DNA from 4 places in the Sphingobium sp. CFD-1 genome. Region 4 is predicted to be linked to each of the others. Evidence: riboswitches for the same ligand, from Rfam matches in the RefSeq annotation. Region 4 holds a riboswitch; each other region holds the start of a gene.
The links. A riboswitch is a leader RNA that binds a small molecule or an ion and turns the genes downstream of it on or off. The one in region 4 is predicted to bind cobalamin.

Region 1: it holds a riboswitch for cobalamin, as region 4 does, so the genes downstream of both, LDB26_RS07225 (adenosylcobinamide-GDP ribazoletransferase) here and cobW (cobalamin biosynthesis protein CobW) in region 4, are expected to answer to the same signal.
Region 2: it holds a riboswitch for cobalamin, as region 4 does, so the genes downstream of both, LDB26_RS16395 (TonB-dependent receptor plug domain-containing protein) here and cobW (cobalamin biosynthesis protein CobW) in region 4, are expected to answer to the same signal.
Region 3: it holds a riboswitch for cobalamin, as region 4 does, so the genes downstream of both, LDB26_RS13900 (TonB-dependent siderophore receptor) here and cobW (cobalamin biosynthesis protein CobW) in region 4, are expected to answer to the same signal.

What each region holds. Positions count from the first base shown of each region.
Region 1 is NZ_CP084398.1:1,389,011-1,394,380, reverse strand. It holds gene LDB26_RS07235 (arylsulfatase) at 1-1,433, shown strand, start outside; gene LDB26_RS07230 (formylglycine-generating enzyme family protein) at 1,430-2,377, shown strand; cobalamin riboswitch at 2,433-2,620, shown strand; gene LDB26_RS07225 (adenosylcobinamide-GDP ribazoletransferase) at 2,842-3,570, shown strand; gene LDB26_RS07220 (aminotransferase class I/II-fold pyridoxal phosphate-dependent enzyme) at 3,567-4,550, shown strand; gene cbiB (adenosylcobinamide-phosphate synthase CbiB) at 4,543-5,370, shown strand, end outside.
Region 2 is NZ_CP084398.1:3,260,156-3,265,525, reverse strand. It holds gene LDB26_RS16420 (SDR family NAD(P)-dependent oxidoreductase) at 1-214, opposite strand, end outside; gene LDB26_RS16415 (CbtA family protein) at 618-1,301, opposite strand; gene LDB26_RS16410 (hypothetical protein) at 1,212-1,424, shown strand; gene LDB26_RS16405 (CbtB domain-containing protein) at 1,469-1,696, opposite strand; cobalamin riboswitch at 1,728-1,891, opposite strand; gene LDB26_RS16400 (histidine phosphatase family protein) at 1,952-2,461, shown strand; cobalamin riboswitch at 2,544-2,795, shown strand; gene LDB26_RS16395 (TonB-dependent receptor plug domain-containing protein) at 2,983-4,959, shown strand; gene cobW (cobalamin biosynthesis protein CobW) at 5,170-5,370, shown strand, end outside.
Region 3 is NZ_CP084398.1:2,758,471-2,763,840, reverse strand. It holds gene guaB (IMP dehydrogenase) at 1-190, shown strand, start outside; gene LDB26_RS13910 (RsmB/NOP family class I SAM-dependent RNA methyltransferase) at 203-1,378, shown strand; gene LDB26_RS13905 (tetratricopeptide repeat protein) at 1,456-1,974, shown strand; cobalamin riboswitch at 2,179-2,417, shown strand; gene LDB26_RS13900 (TonB-dependent siderophore receptor) at 2,594-4,447, shown strand; gene LDB26_RS13895 (ABC transporter substrate-binding protein) at 4,484-5,302, opposite strand; gene LDB26_RS13890 (iron ABC transporter permease) at 5,341-5,370, shown strand, end outside.
Region 4 is NZ_CP084398.1:3,776,841-3,782,210, reverse strand. It holds gene cobN (cobaltochelatase subunit CobN) at 1-1,909, opposite strand, end outside; gene cobW (cobalamin biosynthesis protein CobW) at 1,919-2,971, opposite strand; cobalamin riboswitch at 3,154-3,380, opposite strand; gene LDB26_RS18940 (HoxN/HupN/NixA family nickel/cobalt transporter) at 3,921-4,961, opposite strand; gene LDB26_RS18935 (peptidase) at 4,958-5,370, opposite strand, start outside.

The DNA of each region.
Region 1 (5,370 bases), 1.5 Mb from region 4:
CGACCTGTTCGCCGACGCGTTCCATGCTGCTGTCGGGCACCGACAACCATCGCGCCGGTCTCGGATCGATGGCCGAGTTGCTGGCACCCAACCAGAAGGGCCAGCCGGGCCATGAGGGCTATTTGCGGCCGCAGGTGGCCTCCCTCGCCGAGCTTCTGTCGGCGAACGGCTACCGCACCTTGTTGTCAGGCAAGTGGCATCTGGGCGTGACGCCGGGACAAGACCCGCACGCCCGCGGTTTCCAGCACAGCTTCGCACTGTTGCAGGGCGGCCATAATCATTTCGGCCGGGGAATATCAACCGATCCCGCCAAGGGATATACCTATACCCAGGACGGCAAGGTGCTGAGCGCTCTGCCCGACGGCTTCTATTCATCCGACTATTTCGCGACCAAGCTCATTGAGGAACTGAAGACCAGCGGTAAGGGCACGGAAGGGAAAAAGCCGTTCTTCGCCTATCTTGCGTTCACCGCACCGCACTGGCCATTGCAGGCGCCCAAGGAAGACATCGCCAAATATCGCGGCCGTTATGATGCAGGCTTCGAAGTGCTGCGCGCGCAACGCTTGAAGCGGCAAGCAGAATTGGGTCTGCTAGATCCGGCAGTGGCCGCGCATGAGCCTGTGCTGCGTAAAGGCGGATGGGATTCCCTGACGGCCGAGCAGAAGCGCGTGGCATCGCGCGATATGGAAATCTATGCGGCGATGGTCGACCGGCTGGACCAGAATGTCGGACGGGTCATCGCGGAGCTGAAACGCACCGGCCAGTATGACAATACCGTCATCCTGTTCCTGGCGGACAATGGCGCGGAAGGGATGGACCTGACCGCGACGGAAATGGCGGGGATCGGCAAGCTGGCGGCCGGAGCCGATAACAGCTTCGACAATCGCGGCGCGGCGACCAGCTATGTCGGCTACGGTCCCGGCTGGGCGCAGGCGGGAACAGCGCCCTCCTGGCTGGTGAAAGCCTATGCCGCGGAAGGCGGCACGCGCACGGTTTCGTTCATCAACTACAAGGGGTTCAAGCGCCAGGGCATCGCCAACGCTTTCCTCTCTGTCGCGGATGTGGTGCCCACCTTTCTGAACCTTGCCCATGTTCCCGATCCACAGGGCAGCTTCGCCGGACGGCAGGTGGAGCCGATACGCGGCAAGAGCTGGGTGCCCTATCTGAGCGAAACGGCCGACCGGGTCTATGCGCCGGGCGACAGCATCGGGACCGAACTGTTCGGCTCGCGCGCGCTGCGGCAGGGCGACTGGAAAATCACCGACATCGGCGATGGAGAGTGGCGGCTGTTCAATCTGGCCGAAGATCCCGGTGAAACGCATGACCTGTCGCTGGAACATCCCGACCGCAAACGGCAACTGATCGCGGCCTGGGATGCCTATGCGAAGGATGTCGGCGTTATCCTGCCCGATCAACGGATCTATCAACCATGAGTATCGCGCATAGACTTGGCCCGGCCGCCTTATTGGCGCTGCTGCCCCTTTCGACAGCGGCCATCGACCAGCCAGCCTATGGCACGCAGTGCGCTACCCAGAGCGACGACATGGCGTGGGTGCCAGCGGGCAAGGCGCAGATCGGGGATGACCGGGGCTACCCAGAGGAACGCCCCGCCTATGAAGCGAACGTGCCCGGTTTCTGGATCGACCGGCACGAAGTCACCAACGCCCAATTCGCCCGCTTCGTTCTGGAAACGGGCTATCGAACCGTCGCCGAGGGGTTGGGGGATTCTATTGTCTTCCAACCGCCCGGCCCGGGCGAACGGCCGGTCGCGCCCCAGCAATGGTGGCGGATTGTCAAAGGCGCCGACTGGAGGCATCCCGAAGGACCGGGAAGTGACCTTGCCGGACGGAACGACTATCCGGTGGTGCAGGTCGCCTATGCCGATGCAATCGCCTATGCCCGCTGGGCGGGACGCTCGCTTCCCACCGAAGAGCAGTTCGAACGCGCGGCCAATGGCGGACAGTCAAGCGGATGGGAACAGCCCGGCCCCGAAGCCGCCAATAGCTGGCAGGGCGAATTTCCGGCCTCCAACACCGGCCTCGACGGGCATCGCGGCCTCGCGCCGGTCGGATGCTACCGGGCCAACGGTTTCGGCCTGCGGGATATGATCGGCAATGCATGGGAATGGACGCAAAGCTGGTATCTGCCGAGCCATCAACCCGTGCTGATTGGTGAAGGCGCGCCGGGAAATCCCAGCTTCGACTCCGACCAGCCCGACGCCCGCGTTCGGGTCATAAAGGGCGGTTCCTTTCTGTGTGCGCCCAATTATTGCGCCCGCTACCGCCCCGCTGCCCGCCACGCGCAGGACGAGCTTTCCGCCGCGTCGCATCTGGGCTTCCGCACGGTCGATCTCAAGCGCGCCGCCCCGGCTGGATAACAAGGGGTCGGTTCTCGAGCGAGAGCCTCGATTGACGCGGGAGCCTAACTTTCCTATTTCGCGCCGCGCGACAGGTTCCCCAAAAGGGATATACGGGAATGAGGTGAGGAACCTCAGCTGCCCCTGCAACTGTGAGCGGATAGCCGCGCGCCACTAGCCATTGGGATCACAGGATTCTGAGAAGGCGGCGCATCCGGCCCTGACCCGCAAGCCAGGAGACCGGCCCGCCGCAGTCGTTCTTCGTGCGGACAGGGTGTGCCGGGCGAACGGGATCACCCCCGCGTAGCGACAGTCCAGACCGCCAGGTGGCGGACATGTCGTGGCCGAAAAGCCCGCCCTGTCCGCCGCAGGGACGTCTTCTGCTGCGGAAGGTTCACGATGAAATCCAGAAGCCCGATCATCATCCCGTCACAACATAAGGGGAAACAGGGCCGCTGCCTCCCCCGACTTGCAGGATTGCAGTCTTGAAAGGCCTCATCATCGCGGTGCAATTCCTGACGAGGCTGCCCGCACCCCACATCGCTGTCACGCCGAATGAATTCGCATCGGCCATGCGGTGGTTCCCCGCAGTTGGCCTGCTATTGGGTTCGATCCTCGCGCTGGGCGCTTGGGCAGGCAGCCTGATCGATCCATGGATCGGGGCGCTTTCCGGATTGCTTCTGTGGGCCATGGTGACGGGCGGGCTCCATCTGGATGGACTGGCCGACATCGTCGATGCGCGTGGCGCGGCGCATGGAAATCGCGACAGGATGCTGGCGGTCCTGGGCGATCCTCATATCGGCAGTTTCGGCGTCATCGCCATAGGCCTTTTGCTGCTGAGCAAACTGGTGCTGATCCACGCTCTTTTACAGCAAGCGAGCGTCATTAACTTGATGACACTTATCTGCATTCCCTTCATCGCCCGCATCGGTCCCCTGATCTGGACGATTTGGTTGCCTCCCCTTCACGAGGGCCTGGCATCCCGATTTCGCGGAGCCATTCGCCCGTTCGATATATTCGCATGGTCAAGCGTGGCGCTGTTGGCATCCCTTCGCTTCCCCGTCCTGCTCGCCGGCGCCGTCTTCATCCCGCTCTGGGGTTGCTGGATCAAGCGCCAGATCGGAGGTATTTCCGGCGATGGCCATGGCGCCGGCATCGAATTGATTGAAACCGCGCTTCTGATGACCCTGATCGTGGGATCGAAACTGTCATGAAGAATCGATGGACATGGCATGGCGGCGGCCTGGCCGCGGCGCGAGCGCGGTTCGGCGAAGGTCGCCAGCCATGGATCGATCTGTCGACCGGCATCAATCCCCATGCATGGCCAGTTCCGGACGATATGGAGATCGATTGGCGCCGCCTTCCTTGCGAAGCCAACCTGCTGGAGATGGAAAGAACCGCCGCACTCTATTTCGGCGTGGACCCCAGACATCTTTGCGCGCTTCCCGGAACCGAAACGGGCCTGCGTATCGTGAGCAGCCTGCTCGGCCCGGAAGCGCAATATCTCGCCCCCACCTACCGCACGCATGAAGAGATGTTTCCAGTATCGTCCACCATTTCCTCGGCCTCGCCGTCCAATCCCGAAAGCGGCGTCCTCATCCTTGCCAATCCCAACAATCCTGATGGGCGCCACTGGACGCGCGATGCACTGCTCGCCCTTGCAGACAATCGCGCGGAAGAGGGATGGCTGATCGTCGACGAAGCCTTCGCCGACAGCGATCCGACGCACAGTCTGGCCCCCGACATTGCCGACCATCGTCGATTGCTGATCTTTCGATCCTTCGGCAAATTCTTTGGGCTGGCAGGCCTGCGGCTGGGGTTCCTGCTAGGGCCCGAAGCCATCGTCGATCAGATGCGACGAAAGCTTGGTGCGTGGCCCATTTCCGCCGCAGCCATCGCCATTGGCGCGGCCGCTTATGCCGATCATGAGTGGATTGCCGCAACGCGGAATCGCCTGCGCCGCGAAAGGCTGCGGCTGGACGAAATATTGATCGGCTGCGGCTATCGGCCGATGGGCGCATGTCCTCTTTTCACGCTGATCGCGACGGACGATGCGATGGCATTATTTGAGCGCCTTGCACAGCGGGCGATCCTGACGCGGCCCTTCGATCATAATCCGCGCTGGCTCAGGATCGGGCTGCCGGAATCGGACGAGGCGCTGAGCCGCCTGCAAAGGGCGCTTCTCCTTGACTGATCCGGTCGCCATCGCCGCCCTTGCCCTTGATGCGGCGCTCGGTTGGCCACGCGCCCTTTATGTCCGGATCGGTCATCCCATCGGCATCTTCGCCCGGATCATAAGCGCGTGCGAACGCCGATGGAACCGCCCCCAATGGAGCAATGGAGCACGCCGCCTAGCTGGCATCGGGACTTTGGCCATATTGCTGGTCATTGTGATCGGCGGCGGTCTGCTGCTGGAGTATCTCGCATCTCACTGGCTTGGTTCTTACGGCTGGCTCGCCATTGCACTTCTGGCATGGCCCGCTCTGGCGCAACGAAGCCTGTTCGAACATGTCCACCCGGTCGCCCGCTATCTTGAAAAAGGCGATGCCGAAAAGGCGCGGCGCGCGGTTTCGATGATCGTGGGAAGGGACACGCAGGCGCTGGATGAACCGGCCATCGCCCGCGCCGCGATAGAAAGCCTGTCGGAAAGTTTCTGCGACGGGATAGCGGCGCCGCTATTCTGGCTGCTTGTCGGGGGCCTGCCGGGCATCTGGGCATATAAGGCGATCAACACCGCCGACAGCCTGATCGGTCATAAGGAAGAAAAATGGCACGCCTTTGGCGGGGCCGCCGCGCGAACCGACGATCTTGTGAATTTCGTCCCCGCCCGAATAGCGGGCGCGCTGATTTGCATGGCTGGCGGTGGCGGGTGGCGGATCATGCTGCGTGATGCAGGCAAACATGCATCCCCCAATGCAGGCTGGACCGAAGCCGCCATGGCGGGGGCACTGGGGCTGAGACTGGCCGGACCGCTAAGCTATGATGGCATTTCGCATGACAAGCCATGGATCGGC
Region 2 (5,370 bases), 520 kb from region 4:
AGGCGATGATGCTCGATTCCTCGGCAAGATCAAGGTGGAGCGCGGTTGCCTTGCCGCCATCTGCAACAATGCTTTGGGCGACCTTGTTCGCGCTGGCGGTGTTGACGTCGCCTATGACGACTTGAGCGCCCTCGGCCGCAAGACGCCGGGCGCTGGCCTCACCGATGCCGCCCGATCCGGTGACGACCGCCACCTTGTTTGCCAAACGGTTCATGCTTTTCCTCTCCAGTCCACTTGCAGATCGCCTTTTGCGCGGTGTTCCTTTGCTTTACCGACATCCACCAGCCGTCCGTGTTCGGATCGTCATTCAATATGGTCGATGCCCCTGCCGATCATGCCAGTAAAAGGTCGCGGCATGGCTTTGGGGAAGTATGAAGATAATCTGCAACATACTCAATAGTGCATATTGGTGGTATTTTTGCTTTCTGAGTATCGCATTTATGAAATGCCGTGCGGTCGCTGACCGGATGCTGCGAACAGGCAGCAGATGCTCCCATGACCTTGCGCTGGATGCGGCATGACATGCCGGACCCGGCTCGTCGAACTGCCGGGCGCGGATGCTGGATATGGCCTTCGGGATCAAAGGCGGAAGAATGGGCCTTGATGGCCGCCGCGGGTCATTGTTCTTTCCGCAGCACAGATTCCGCCATCATGCCAAAGCCCACCCCGATGATCGACCAAAGAACCCCTTGCATGGCTATGGAGGCGACCCGAAAGTCCCATAGCACGGTCGCCGGGAAATCATTGGGCACCTCGTTGATCTCCGGCAAAACGGCCTGGGCTATGAAAACCGTCACGATATAAATGACGACGGCGCCGATGCTGCCGTTGAAGCCTCCGAATTTTTCGGCAAGGCCACGCCCAAGGCTGAAGGCGATGGCGAGAGCTGCCAACGACAGTCCGATTGCTGCAAAAAAAGCTGCGGTACGAAAGCCGACCGTTTCATGCAGGCCCACCGCTGGCGGCGTCGGTGGATATTTGAGCGCGGGCACCAGGGCGACGGCAAAAAATGCCGCGATGGCGAGCAACAGGGACAGGGTGCGTGGCCCGATCATGCCGATACGGCCGTAGGCGGCAGCGAAGACGAGTGAGAAAATACCCCCTACTGCCGCGCCGTAAAGCGTTATCGCCGTCAGGAGGCCCAGGCCTTTCTGTGTCGCGCGGCTGACCAACTCAGCTTCTTCCGGCACGCTCATGCTCGCCATGTCCGCATGCGCCATATGTTCGTGGGCAGTTGCGAACCCTATGGCCAGATCGATCGATGGCTCAGCGAAGGCGCGGGCGAACAGGGTGACAAGCACGGCTGCGATGATTCCCGCGATCATGCCGCGGATGAGAAGGCTTCTGCTCATGACGAATTCCGCCTCAAAGCGATGCCCAGGCGATCGGAATCGATCGCTGATCGGGAAATCGCGGTAAAATAGGGAATAGATGCGGCCGATCTGATGCAGTCGGATCGCAAACCGCTCTAGTGGCAGGGGAAGCCCAAAAGATGCCGACCGTCATGCACGAATTCGTGCACATACATACCCTTGAACAACGAAAAGGCGCCTTGTTCGGTGCTGACGAAATAGAGGAAGATCAGCGCCAGCAGCGTACCGAATATCGCCCAGGGCAGGATTTCGCGCAGTGGTATGGTGCTGCCGCCCTGCAGGGGGATGAAGATGTCTTCGGCAAATAGCGTCGTGGTGGCCATGATGATGCTCCTTTCGGGATTTTCGCGTCCCGCCGGTGTCCGTTCGCCCGAGGAAGGTCTGACTTTCACCCGCCCCCTCTCGACAGAGATAGGCAGCGGACGATAACAGTGGCGCGACCGTGCCGGAATCTCACCGGCTTCTTCCTCGACCTTGCCCGCACGACATAGGATGGAACCGGGCGCAGCGTCAACGTCTCCCGGGAGGATCGACTGATCAAGCGCCTGAACCTGCTCTGCCACGCGGCGACGCCATCTATGCGCGAAGGCGGTTTTCCGGCGCCCGGCGAAGCCGTCGATGAAGGAGGATCGCGCGCGACCGCTGGATTGCGCCTGCCCCGCCCAACCCCCAGGACTATCGTCACGAGTCCGATGGCTGCGGCGCAACAGACGGCCGATCTTTTGGGAGTGGCCGCGCAGGTCGAGCCGGCACTGCGGGACATCGATCATGGCGACTGGGCGGGACGCAGCTTCGCGGACATTCACGCGCGTGATCCAGGCGCCTTCGCTCGCTGGCTTGCCGATCCGGCACCCGGCGCGCCGGGCGGCGAAACGATGGCAATGCTTTTGTCGAGGGTCGGAGCATGGATGGATGGCATCGACGGGGATGTGCTCGCGATCACCCATCCCATGGTCATCAGGGCCGCGATCGGCGTTGCGCTCGACCTGCCGCAGCAGGCATTATTGCGAATAGACATCGCGCCGCTTTCCAGTGTCACCCTGTCGTTCAACCGTGGCTGGCGGCTTCAGGCACTCCGCCCCCTTTGACTGTCCGTATCCGTGGCGCTTGCGATCCGCCTGCATCTGGCATATTGGCTGCGCGTCCTTGCGGAAGGCTCCGGCTGGAATCGGGGACAATGATCGCGCTGGTGGCCTTGTGAGAGGCCTTAAAAGGGAATGCGGTGCGGATGGATGCATCCATCCAATGCCGCGGCTGTCCCTGCAACTGTAAGTGGCGAGTGCGATGTACATGTGCGGACGGACATAACGACCCGAACCGCCAGCCACTGGGCCGGACGCTAAGTCATGCGAGGCCTGGGAAGGCCGTGCATCAAGCGATGACCCATGAGCCAGGAGACCTGCCGGCGTCTGGTCGCTCTTGCCCTGGCCCAGGGGATGGCCGTGGCACGGTGAACTCCGTCTGAGCGACGAACGCGCGGCAGGGGCCGCATCGGAGACGTGCGTCGGCCGCCCATTGGCGTCCGGTCGCCGCGCGTGCCGACCGTTCGTGAACGGCACGCCCCTGTCCAACGTCGATTGGACGCCGACGGGGGACTGTCTTGAACCATATCATCCTATCGCGGCTGGCTTTTGCCGCCGTTCTTTCTTTCACCGCGACACCGGCGCAGGCCGAAACCAGCGACGATGCGGACGGCATCGTCGTTACTGGCAAGAGCCTGGAAGAGCTGCTGCCCCAGCAACTGTCCCGCTATGGCAGCGATATCGAGACTGTTACGGACAAGCAGGTGCGCGACGGCGGATATGTCGATGTTGCGCGCGCGCTGCAGACGGTGCCGGGTCTCTATATCATGCCGGGTTCCGGGCCGTTCAGCTATGTCGATATCTCACTCCAGGGGTCGCGCACGCAGGACGTGCTGTGGACGGCCGACGGCATCCGCCTGAACAACCGGCTTTATGGCAGCACCTCGCCCAACGACACGCTGCCCGCCAGCATGATCGAGCGCATCGAGGTGCTGAAGGGTGGCGAGAGCCTCTTCTACGGCACGCAGGCGGCGGCTGGTGTCATCAATGTCGTGACGCGCAGCTTCACCGATTCCTTCAACGGACAGGTGAATGGCAGCGTCGACAGTCGCTCCGGCGTCAATCTCGACGGCTATGCGCGGGGCAGCATCGGCGATCACAAGTTCGTGGTCTATGCCTCCCGCAACCAGGCGGAAGGGTATCGCCCCTACAGCGTCATGCAGCCCAGCGCGACCGACCGGAAGCGCGGCTATCGCCTGTGGTCGGTAGGCGGCAAATATCAGTTCGATTTCACGCCAGACCTGCGTCTCAACCTGCAATATCAGCACACGGAAGCGAAACTCGACAATCTGAGCGCCTCGCGCGTCAACACAAGCCGCAACGACCGCAATGAAGAGATTGCGAGCGCTCGCCTCGATTATACCGGAAGCGACACGATCCAGTTCTTCCTCAAGGGCTATTTTCACGACTGGAAGACGGCCTATGTCCAGATACTCAATCCTATTCCAGCCGGACCGCCGATCGTGGTTTATCCGGCTGGCACCTTCTGGGGCTATCAGGACTATGGCGGCAGCGCGGTCGTAAAACTGCATCCGCACCGCGGCCTTGAATATCTGATCGGCTATGATTTCCAGAATTTCAACGGCCGCGACGACGTGTTGCTGATCGGCAAGATCAGCGAACAGGTGCATGCCGGCATCCTTCAGGTCCGTACCACCGATGAAATCAGTGACCGAGGCCGGATCGCGGCTGGAGCGCGCTATAATGAAAGCGGCGGTGCGAAGAAGACGATCTGGAACGTCAGCGGCCGTTTCGACATCAGCGACACCCTCTATGTCGAGGGCATTGGCGGCACATCCTTCATCCTGCCTGATGCATCGTCGCTCTATGGCATCGACCCGTGCTGTGAGATCGGCAATCCGAACCTGAGGCCGGAGCAGAGCCTGAACATCAATCTGACCGTAGGTGGAGTTTTTCCGCTGGCGGGTGGTGCGCTCAACTGGAAGACGACCTATTTCCAGCGCAGGATCACCAACCTCATCGACACATATTATGGTGATCCAGCCTTTCCCAATGGCACGTTCATCAATGTCGATACCCGCGTGAAGGTGCGCGGCGCCGAGTTCCAGATCGACGCGACGCTGGCGCAGGCCTGGCATATCAATGCGAGCTATACCTATACCCGGGCTCGCGACGGAGGTTCGACAACCCAGCGCGACAGAACGCCCCGGCAATATGCCAAGGGCGCTATTGCCTATGCGCCGGAAGACTTGCCCTTCGGTGCCAATGTCGCGGTGAACTGGGTCGGCGACGCCTATTCCTCGCCCTTTGGCTTCCCGCGCCAGAACTATGGCAATTACACGACCCTCGACATCGGCGCGCATCTTTATGTCGACGGCGCGGCGCGGCGGCATCGCTTCGGCGTGAATGTGGAAAACGCCACCGGCAAAGAATATGCGACGCGCGGTTTGGGATCGGCTCCCGCCGATGCGGGCGGGCGCTTTCTTTATTTCCTGCGCGGCGTGCCCCGGACGCTCCGGGTCAGTTACGGCCTGAGTTTCTGACGCTGTAATGCTCCGCTCGTTTCTCTTCCTCCATCGCTGGTCCCGCTTATTGCGGGGCAGCGGCGTCCCGCCACTTCCCGCTGCGGTAACCTTTGTCACAGGGATGGCGTTCGCAAGGCCGGGCGCAATTCCCGGGCCGAGCGCGGCAGGAGGAGACGCGAGCGGCAAATCCACCGTCACCCATGCCCCCATCCAACAAGGAGCGAATGCTTGAGCAAGATACCCACCACGGTGATCACCGGTTTTCTGGGCGCGGGCAAGACCACGCTCATCCACCATCTCCTCCAGAATGCGAAGGGCCGCAGGCTGGCGCTGATCGTCAATGAGTTTGGCGATGTCGGGGTCGATGGCGAATTGCTGCGCGGCTGCAATGAGGAAGCCTGCCCCGAAGACGACATCGTGGAACTGGCC
Region 3 (5,370 bases), 1.0 Mb from region 4:
CCCGGCCAAGGACGTGATCCACCAGCTTGTCGGCGGTGTGAAAGCGGCGATGGGCTATACCGGCAGCCGCACGATCAAGGATTTGCAGGAGCGCGCCCGCTTCGTGCAGATCACCAATGCCGGCCTGTCGGAAAGCCACGTCCATGATGTGACGATCACGCGGGAAGCGCCCAATTATCCGACGCGCTGAGGACGGCGCGGCATGACGCCTTCCGCCCGCGTTCAGGCCGCCATCGAACTGCTCGACGCCATCATCGCCTCCGCGCGCGATGGCGGGCCCGCGGCGGACACGCTGATCGCCCGCTATTTCAAGGAGCGGCGCTATGCCGGATCGCGTGACCGCCGGGCGGTGCGCGATCATGTCTATGACGCGATCCGCCGCGTCGCCGAACGCCCGGAAAGCGGCCGCGCCGCCATGATCGGCATCGCCCATGAGCGCCCGGAGATCGCCGCCCTGTTCGACGGATCGGTCCATGCTCCCGCGCCAATCGAGCCAAGTGAAACAGGCGCCGAGCCGGGCATCATCCCCGCTTGGATCGCCCCCTTGCTAGCCGCGCCTGTGGAGCAGGACGCGTTGCTGGGCCGCGCGCCGGTCGATTTGCGCGTCAACCGGCTGAGAGGCGCGTTGGAGGATGCCCTGCCGCTCCTGCCCGACGCGATGCCAGTTCCCGGCGTGTCCGATGCGCTGCGCCTGCCCGAAGGCGCGCCAGTCGAAAAGAGCGAGCCGTGGCAGCGTGGTCTCGTCGAAGTGCAGGATGCGGGCAGCCAACTTATCGCCATTGCTTGCGAGGCGCGGCCCGGCCAGACGGTCATCGACCTGTGCGCCGGCGCGGGCGGAAAGACGCTGGCGCTGGCCGCCGCCATGGAGGGCAAGGGCACGCTGATCGCCGCCGACACCATCCGCTCCCGCCTTGCCCGCCTGTCTCCCCGCGCCGAGCGCGCAGGCGCGACATTCATCCAGACGCTCCTGCTCGATCAGGGGCATGAAGCGCGCGCGCTGGAAAGCCTGCATGGCCGGGCCGATGCCGTGTTGGTCGATGCGCCCTGTTCCGGCACGGGCACATGGCGGCGCAACCCGGAGGCGCGCTGGCGACTGACTCCCGCCCGGCTCGACAGGCTGGTGCAGGAACAGGCCCGCATCCTCGATTTCGCCGCGCCGCTGCTGGCGCCGGGCGGCGCGCTGGTCTATGCCACCTGTGCGCTGACGGACAGGGAGGGGCGGGGTCAGGTGGAGACATTCCTGCAACGGCATGATGGCTGGATCGCGGACGCCATCGACTTGCCATTGGGGCGGGCGCACGGTCCGGGTTGGCTGCTGACGCCGGGGCATGACGGGACGGACGGTTTCTACTTCGCCCGGCTGCGCCGCGGGCCATGAAAGAGACAATGGACAAGCGCCCGCAAAATGGCGACACTTGGCCGGAAGCAACGCCTGAAACATGGCTGGAGACATTGATGCGTTTTACCCCTGCCTCGATTGCCCTTGCCGTCGTGCTGACGACCGTATCCAGCGCGGGCATGACCCAGCGGCCCGACGCGCAGATCGATCCGCGCTCGATTGAATGGCAGCGTGCGGGCGAAACCGCGCGCAAGGCGGGCAATCTGGAAGGCGCGAACGATGCGCTGGAAAGCGCGCTGGCCGTCGATCCGCGCAATCGCGCCGCTTATATCGAACTGGCGCAGGTGGCGCGGGCGCAGGGGCTGCAGGGCAAGGCCATCCGCCTGTACAATGAAGCGTTGCTGCTGGACCCGGCGGATGTCGGTGCGCTGGTGGGTCAGGGCGAAGCCATGGTGGAAAAGGGCGCCATCGCCAAGGCCAAGGAAAATCTGGCGCAGGCGCAAAAGCTGTGCCGCGCCGATTGCGCGGGCGTGGGCCCGCTTGTTGCCGCGATTGAAAAGGGACCGCCCGCCGCGGTGCTGAGCGCGAAGGAAGACGTGCCCGCACCCAAAGTCGTGCCGACCGAAACGCCCTGACCGGGTTCTGGCGGCCGCATATTGGGGCGGCAGGCTGCGGCCATTTGCGGACAACCCACCTTCGCGCAAGGCGAACGGAGATGGGAATGGCGGACAGTCCGCAATCCACCCAAATCCGCCATTTCCTTTGGCCTCTCACTTGATTCGCTTGGCATAAGGAACGGCTTGCCCTATGGGCGGCGGCGTCCGGGGCGCTTCAAGCGCGGCGGACATGATCGCGCTGGTGCCCCACGGGGCTGAAAAGGGAATGCGGTGCGGAGGGTTCGCCCTCTTATTCCGCGGCTGTCCCTGCAACTGTAAGCGGTGAGCGCGATGCGTATTGGTCCCACATTCCTGCAAAGGGGCGGGAAGGGGACCGGCCACTGGACGCATGTCCGGGAAGGCTGGCGCATCGCTGCTATGACCCGCGAGCCAGGAGACCTGCCAGCGCCCGGTCGCTCTTGCCCTGGTCCAGGGATAGGCCATGGCACGGTTTTCCGTCTGAGCGACGCTGCCAAGCGGCCGGGGCCGCATCGGTGCGCGTGGCGGGAACCGGCGTCGGCCTGTCGCGCGTGTCGACCGCGCGCGCGGAGTCCCCGGCCTTGAAAGTCGCAAGGACGCTCAGGGAAGAGACGAAAAAATGTTGAAATCGGGATTGCCGCTCATGGCATTGCTGGCGGCCACGCCTGCGTTGGCGCAGGATGACGATATTGTCGTCACCGCATCGGGCATTGAACAGCCGCGGGACGAGGTGGGACAGGCGATCAGCGTGATCGACGCCGACACCATCCGCACGCGGCAGGCGGTCGATGTGACGGATTTGCTGATGACGACGCCGGGTGTGCGTTTCAATCGCTCGGGCACGACCGGCGCGGCGACGGGCGTGTCGCTGCGCGGCGCGGAAACAACGCAGACGCTGGTGCTGATCGACGGCGTGAAGGTCAATGATCCCAGCGGAATTGGCGACGGCTATGATTTCGGCCATCTGCTGGTCGGTAATATCCGCCGGATCGAAGTGCTGCGCGGTTCCAACTCTGTCGTCTATGGCAGTCAGGCGATTGGCGGCGTGGTCAATGTGATGACGGGTACGCCCGCTGAAGGCTATGCCGCCAATGCCTCGGTCGATTATGGTTATAGCGATACGCTGAACGCCAAGGCCGATGTGTCTGGCACCAGCGGCATCGCTTCGGGCGGCGTGGGCATGGCTTATTTCCGTACCGATGGCATTTCCTCGGCAGCGCGCTCCTTTGGCGCCACGGAAAAGGACGGCTACAAGAACATTGCCGCCAATGCGAAGCTCAAGCTCAGTTTCACCGATACGCTCAGCCTCGACCTGCGCGGCTATTATATTCATGCCGATCTCGATTATGACAGCTTCTTCGGCGCACCCGCCGACAGCGCTGACATCAGCAAATCGGACCAATATGTCGGCTATGCCGGCATCAATCTCGCTCTGCTCGACGGCAAGCTGACCAATCGGGCGGCGGTCACCTGGTTCCGCAACGACCGCGACTATTATTTCGTGCGCGGCACGGACCCCGACTATGGCTATAGCGGCACCAACCTGCGCTTCGAATATGAAGGCGTCTATGCGCCGGTCGATCAGGCGAAGCTGGTCTTCGGCTATGAGCATGAGCGGCCCGATTATGATTTCTTCGGCTTCGGCGACACATCCAGTGCGAAGGCGAATATCGACAGCGTCTATGCCCTGGCCATCGTGAAGCCGGTCGCGGGGCTGTCTGTCACCGGCGGCGTGCGTCATGACGATCACAGCCAGTTTGGCGGCGCGACAACCTTTGGCGCGAACGCCAATTATACACCCAACCATGGCGCGACCAATTTCCGCCTGAGCTATGGCGAAGGGTTCAAGGCGCCTTCCCTCTATCAGCTTTACGATATGTTCAGCGGCAACGCGGATCTGAAGCCGGAAAGGTCCAAAAGCTACGATATCGGCTTTGACCAGAGCCTGGACGATGGGCGGGCGATGCTGTCGGTCACCGCTTTCCGCCGCGATACGCGTAACCAGATCAACTATGACAATAACAGCTTCCTCTATGGCAATCTCGACCGCACCCGCGCCAAGGGTGTGGAGGCGACGCTGACATTGAAGCCGGTCGATGCGCTCACTCTCACCGGTTCATATAGCTATATCGACGCGCGAGACCGGTCGCCTGGCAGCGTGGATGAAGGCAAGCGCCTGCTGCGCCGCGCCGCCAATGCGGTCAGCGTGTCGGCGGATTATGCGTGGCCCTTCGGCCTCAGCACCGGCGCGACGATCACCATGGTGGGCGACAGTTTCGACCTGGACGCGGGCCGGAACAGGGTGCAACTGGACGGCTATGCCATTGTCGGCCTGCGCGCATCCTTCCCGATCGGCGAGCATCTGGAGATATATGGCCGGATCGACAATCTGTCGGATCAGGAATACGCCACGGCCTATGGCTATGGGGTCTATGGCCGGTCGGCCTATGGCGGCGTGCGTGTCCGCTTCTGATCGCGCTGAAAAGGGACGGGCGTGAGCGTCCGTCCCCTATCGGCGGCGGGGCGCGGCGTTGATCTGCGCCACGATGCTGCGCGCGGCCAGCACATAGGCGGGGCCGCCGCAGACCGTCCACGCCTGCGGCACGCGGATGCGGGGGATGTCTTTCAGGATCGGATGGTGCAGCATCTCCGTCCCCTGATCGACCACCTGTTCGCTGCCGCTTTCGACGATCAGCCAGTCGGGGCGTGCGGCGATCATCTGCTCAAGGGGAATCTGCGCCAGAGCAGGCTTCCCCAGCTTGCCGGCAAGGTTGGTGAGGCCCGCGCGCCGCATCAGGTCATCGACCAGCGTGCCGGTGCCGGTCATATAACCGCGCCGCTGATAATAGGCCGCGACGCCGCTGCGCTGGGGCCGCGGCAGCGCGGCGAGGTCGCGGTTCATGCGCGCGATCAGCGCCTCGCCGCGTTCCGGGTGTCCCACCGCTTTGGCGGTCCGCCGGATCTGCTCCATCACCATCGGATAGCTGTCCGCGGTTTCCAGGCCCACTATATTCCATCGCCCGGGCGGCGCGCCCGCGACGGTGTCGCCCAGCGGAAAGCCCAGCAGCAGGTCCGGCGCGATCGCCATCACCTCCTCGGATGGACGGCGCAGGCTGCGGAAGGGGCGCGCCTGCACGGCGGCGGCCGACAGCTCCGCGTTACGCGCATTGCTGCTGAGGGCGGCGATCTGCCCCGGATCGGCAAGCGCCAGCACATATTGATCGGCGCAGACATTCAGCGACACGATCCTGCGCGGCACGCCGGGGGCAGGGGCCGCGCCGATCAGGCCAAACGCCGCAATGGCTCCCAGGAATTTCATCCACTGCATATATTTGCCCCTAGCAGCGCGGGACGGGGGCGCAAGGGATGACCGCGCGCCGCCGCCACCCGCTGCTG
Region 4 (5,370 bases):
CGCGCGCTTCCTCGCGAATGGCATCCTGGAGCCGGTCGCGGCGGGCCGGATCCAGCCCATCGGCATTGGAAAATTCATCGAGCAGAGCCTCGATGCGGGTAAGGCCCGCACCGCTGCCGGTCTGCGTCAGGGGTGGCGGGACGTGACCGATGGTGACCGCGCCGATGCGGCGCTTGGCCTGCGCCGCCTCGCCCGGGTCATTGACGATGAAGGGGTAGATCACCGGCATGGCGCCCACGAGCGCCTCCGGCCAGCACGCATCCGACAGGGCGACCGCCTTGCCGGGCAGCCACTCCAGCGTGCCGTGCGCGCCGATATGGACCAATGCGTCCACGCCCTGTTCGCGCAGCCACAGGTAGAAGGCGACATAAGCATGGCGCGGACAGCGCGAGAGGTCGTGATAATCCTCCGCGCGGCTGGCGCTGATACCCCGCTCGGGCTGCAAGGCGACGATGGCCTTGCCGGCCGCGACCGCGGGAAAGCAGAATGCGCCGTCCCACACCGCCGGATCGCTTTCCGGATCGCCCCAGGCAGCGGCAAGATCGGCGCGCAGCCCCTCGGGCAAGGCAGCCAGCGCCCTACGATAGTCGGCTAGAGGCCAGCGCAAGTGCTCGCACTGGAGCGCTGTCGGCAAATCCGCGCGGGGAAGCACCTGGTATCCCGCCTGCGCAAGGTCGGCCAGGATCGCCTCGGTGGAGGCAAAAGTGTCCAGCCCCACGGCATGGGCCATCTGGTAGGCCTTGCCGGGATATGTGGAGAGGGCAAGCGCCACGCGCCGATCGCCAAGAGGCTTTCGGGCCAGCGCGGTCCAGCCGGCCACGCGGGCGACGATCGCCTCGATCCGCTGCGGATCGGCGCGATGGAGGCTGCGGGAAAATTCCAGCGCGGGATCGCGCGTCCCCGCTTCCTTGAAACTGGCGACACCGGCAAAGACGCGGCCATCCAGTTCGGGCAACACGACATGCATCGCGAGATCGGCGGGCGACAGCCCACGCGCTGCGCCTGCCCAGGCGGCGCGGCCCGATGTGGCGAGCGCCAGTTGGAACACGGGCACGCCCGCGCCGTCGAGCGGCGTGTCGATCCCATCGCCGCGGGCAGAGAAGGCGGTGGCGTTGATGATGGCGACCGGAGCAAGGGCACGGACCCAATGATCGACCTGGCCGCGCACCAGAGGCGCCTTCAGCGACGGGACGAAAATCGACAATGTGTCGAACCCCCGCTGCTCGAACGCGGCGTGAAGGGCGGCGAAGGGGTCCAGATCGTGGGCCGCCAGGTAGGAGCGATAGAATACCAGCAATACGAGGGGCCGGCCCGAATCGCGCGCGAAGGCTTCCGGGCAGACGACGCCATGTTCGGGATGCCAGCCGCCCGCTTCCGGCAATGCTTCGCTGGCCGACGCGGGCAAATCGACCAGCCGCGCGGCCCGCGCCAGTTCGACCAGCGCCGCCCGTGCCGCTCGCTCGCCGCCGGTATCGCACAGCCGCGCAAGCTCTCGCAGGACAGGCACGGGCAAGGTCGATACCGCATCCAGGCGTTCGTCGGGCCGACCGTCTCCAGGCAGGACGGCCAGCGCGATCCGATGCTCGCGGGCCAACGCCTCGACCTGCTGCAGTCCGTAGCTCCAATAAGGCATGCCGCCGATCAGCCGTATCAGGATCGCCTTGGCGCCGGACAGCGTGCGCTCGACATAAGTATCGACCGACAAGGGATGCATGAGCGCCGACAGATTGGCGAGCCTGAGCGAGGGTACATCTTCATTGACTGCGCGCGCGCCGTGCCATGCGGCCGCGAATGCTCCCAGGTCGCTGTCCGAAAAGGACAGCACCACCAGATCCGCAGGCTGCTGCCCCAGATCCTGCGGGACGGCAGTTTCCTCCATCCCATGGGTTTCGCGGAAGATGACGTGCATCGGCGGCGTTCAGCCTTCCAGCACCGCGCGCAGGACGCCATGATCAATAGCGTCATGCTCGGCGATGGCGACCAGCGTGGTGCGACGCGGCTCGTCCGGCCGCCACGGGCGATCGTAGTGATGACGCACCCGCGCACCCACGGCCTGCACCAGCAGGCGCATCGGCTTGCCGGTCACGGCGGCATAGCCCTTCACCCGCAGGATCCGGTGATCGCGCGCCAGCGTTTCGATCCGGTCCACGAGGTCGGCCGGATCGGCGATCTCACTGAGCGCGATCACCGTGCTGTTGAAATCCTCGTGCTCATGCTCGTCTTCGCCGTCGTGGTGCGAGGGGCGCGCGGCGATATCGTCCTCGGCGGCGGCTCCGAGGCCCAGGATCACACGCGGATCGACCACGCCTTCGGTGAGTTCGATCACCGGCACCGGACGCGGCGCTTCTCGTAGGATTACGGCGCGCGCGGCAGCCACGCCTTCGGGTCCGGCCAGATCGACCTTGGTGAGCAAAACCATGTCGGCGCAGGCCAGTTGATCCTCGAACACCTCCGACAGCGGTGTCTCATGATCGACGCTCGGATCGGCGGCGCGCTGCGCATCCAGCGCGGCTACGTCGGGTGCAAACCGACCGGCAGCGACAGCCTCGGCATCGGCCAGGGCCAGCACGCCATCGACGGTGATCCGGCTGCGGATCGCCGGCCAGTCGAACGCCTTGAGCAGCGGCTTGGGGAGCGCCAGGCCCGATGTCTCGATCAGGATGTGATCCGGGCGCGGATCGAGCGCGAGCAGCTTTTCGACAGTGGGAATGAAATCGTCCGCCACGGTGCAGCAGATGCAGCCATTGGCCAGTTCGATGATGTTTTCAGCCGGGCAATCGGGAATGGCGCAGGCTTGGAGAATGTCGCCATCCACGCCCAGCGTGCCGAATTCGTTGACCACCACCGCCAACCTGCGGCGGCCCGCATTGCGGATCAAGTGGCTGATGAGCGTGGTTTTCCCCGCGCCCAGAAAGCCGGTAACGATGGTGACCGGCACCTTGGAAACATCGGACTTGGACAGGTCGGACACAGTCAACTTCCCCGCGCGCCGGAGCGAGAAAAGCGGGGGCTTGCCGGACATATCCGGTCGGAGCGCGACGACGGGCGGGCGCGACAAGGCGCCCGTGACCACGCAACCCGTGCAGCCCCAGCCGCACAGCTTCGTCGCTCAGACGGAGAGTTACCGTGCCGTGACCATCCCCTGGATCAGGCAAGAGCGACCGGTGCGCCGGCAGGTCTCCTGGCTCGCGGGTCACAGCTTGATGCACGCCTTCCCAGACTGCGTGCATACGCTGTCCAGTGGCCGCTCCTGCATTCAGGAGCATGTGCATCGCGCTATCCGCTTACAGTTGCAGGGACAGCCGCGGATTTGGAAGCAAGCTTCCTCACCGCATTCCCGATTAAGTCCCTTTCGGGACACCGGCGCGATCATCGAAGGGCGGAATCAACCGACCCTTCGCCGCCCGCCCTAACCGAAAATGGGAGCCAAGCCAATTGATGTCGTTGCTGTATCTTCTTCGCGCCACCGACGTATCTCTGCCGGGTGGGCTGCCAGATGCTCGATCGCATCGCATGGATAAGTCCAGAGCGAGATCTCGGTTGTGCCTTTTCTGATCCTGGAGACCCCCGATCGCGGCAAGCGTCCGTCTTTGGCCCACCGTATCCGCTCGCGGGATGTGATGCCGAGAATATTCTCCACTTGCCGTTGGCTGATGGGCTTGTGCGCTATCCGGAAAAGGCGTTCGCGTATGTCGTCGGCGAGAGCTTCAGCAACCTTTCGTGAAGCCGGATCAAAAACGCAGCTCAGGCTCGACTTTAAGAAAGCTCCGGCAGAGCGCTTCATCAACATCCGGATCGCTGCATCGCGTTCACCGTAGTGTACGCGAAGTCCCAGCGGCATGTGGACATCGAGATCGATTGAGACAGTGCAAGCCTGCTTGTCATACCGAAGCATGATGCATCGATTCACACGGGCACGGTCAGGCAACGACCGCAACCTCGATCTCGTCGAAGCGCTTCCAGCGATAGATCGCGAAGCTTGCAAGCCAGCAGAGCACGAACAGGCCGATGATGGCGAAGCCGAGGCTGTTGAAGTTCTCTCCCAATTTCGCGGCAAGGTTCCATGGCCACCCCGTCAATCCGAGTTTGTCGCCGATCAGGGCGAGCGTCTCGATTCCGCCGATAACGATTGCCACGATGGCCGAGATCAGGGTGATGGTGATGTTGTAGTAGAGCTTGCGGATCGGTTTCACGAAGGCCCACTCATAAGCGCCCAGCATCACCACGCCGTCAGCGGTATCGATCAGCGCCATACCGACCGCGAACAGCGCAGGCAGGACCAAGATCGTGCCGATCGACAGGCCGTTGGCGGCCTGGCTGGCCGACATGCCCAGAATGGCGACTTCGGTGGCGGTATCGAATCCGAGCCCGAACAGAAATCCCAGCGGGGCCATGTGCCAGCTTTTGTTGACCAGGCGGAACATCGGCCTGAACAGCCTTGCAAGCAATCCGCGCGACCCCATCAGCAGATCGAGATCGTCTTCGACATAGTCGCCGCCAGTGCGGACATGGGCGAAGGTACGCCAAACGGAGCGCAGGATTAGAAGGTTCATGCCTGCAATCGTGAACAGGAATAGCGCGGAAACTGCGGTCGCCACTACCCCGCCAATCTCCTTGAACGCGGCAAACTCAGCCAGCGCGCTGGTCGTCAGCGCTATGGCGATTGACGCTATGGCAATGATCCCCGAATGCCCGATCGCAAACCAGAAGCCGACCGCAACCGGGCGCTGGCCATCCTGCATCAGCTTGCGGGTCACATTGTCGATGGCGGCAATATGATCGGCATCGACCGCGTGACGCAGACCCAGCCCCCAGGCCAGCAAGGCGGTGCCCAACATCAGGGGCTGCGCGTGAAAAAGACTATAGGCCCAGACCCAGACCGCAATGTTCGCGGCGATCAATCCCGTGAACAGGGCGCCGATCCGTCGGCGCAAGGATAGCGATGCGGCGGATGAGATCATGACGGGCTCCGTGATCGAAGGAAGAACGAGCGGCGGGACAGCCGCCGGATACGGCGCCGAATACGCCACAGGTCGCGGGCCAGCTTGCGCATGCCCATCCAGGCTCCGGTCCCGCAGACCAGTGTGACGGCTGCGAGCAAGGGCAGGATGATGATGTACCGCAAGCGGCTCTGGCGCAGGCCGGGCAGATCGAAGCTGTGCGGCGCGTTCCACAGCCAGCGTTCGGCACGGCCCGTGCCGTCGACCGCACGCAGCAAGGCGCCGGACGCCGCGTCGATATAGAGGCGTGTGGCTTGCGGATCGGCCAGCACGGCGCGCCACACTGGCAAGCGCACCGGCTCCTTGTGGGCGTAATAATAGCTGTCACCCTCGGACAGCAGGTCAAGCGACACGACGCGGGGGCCGCTGC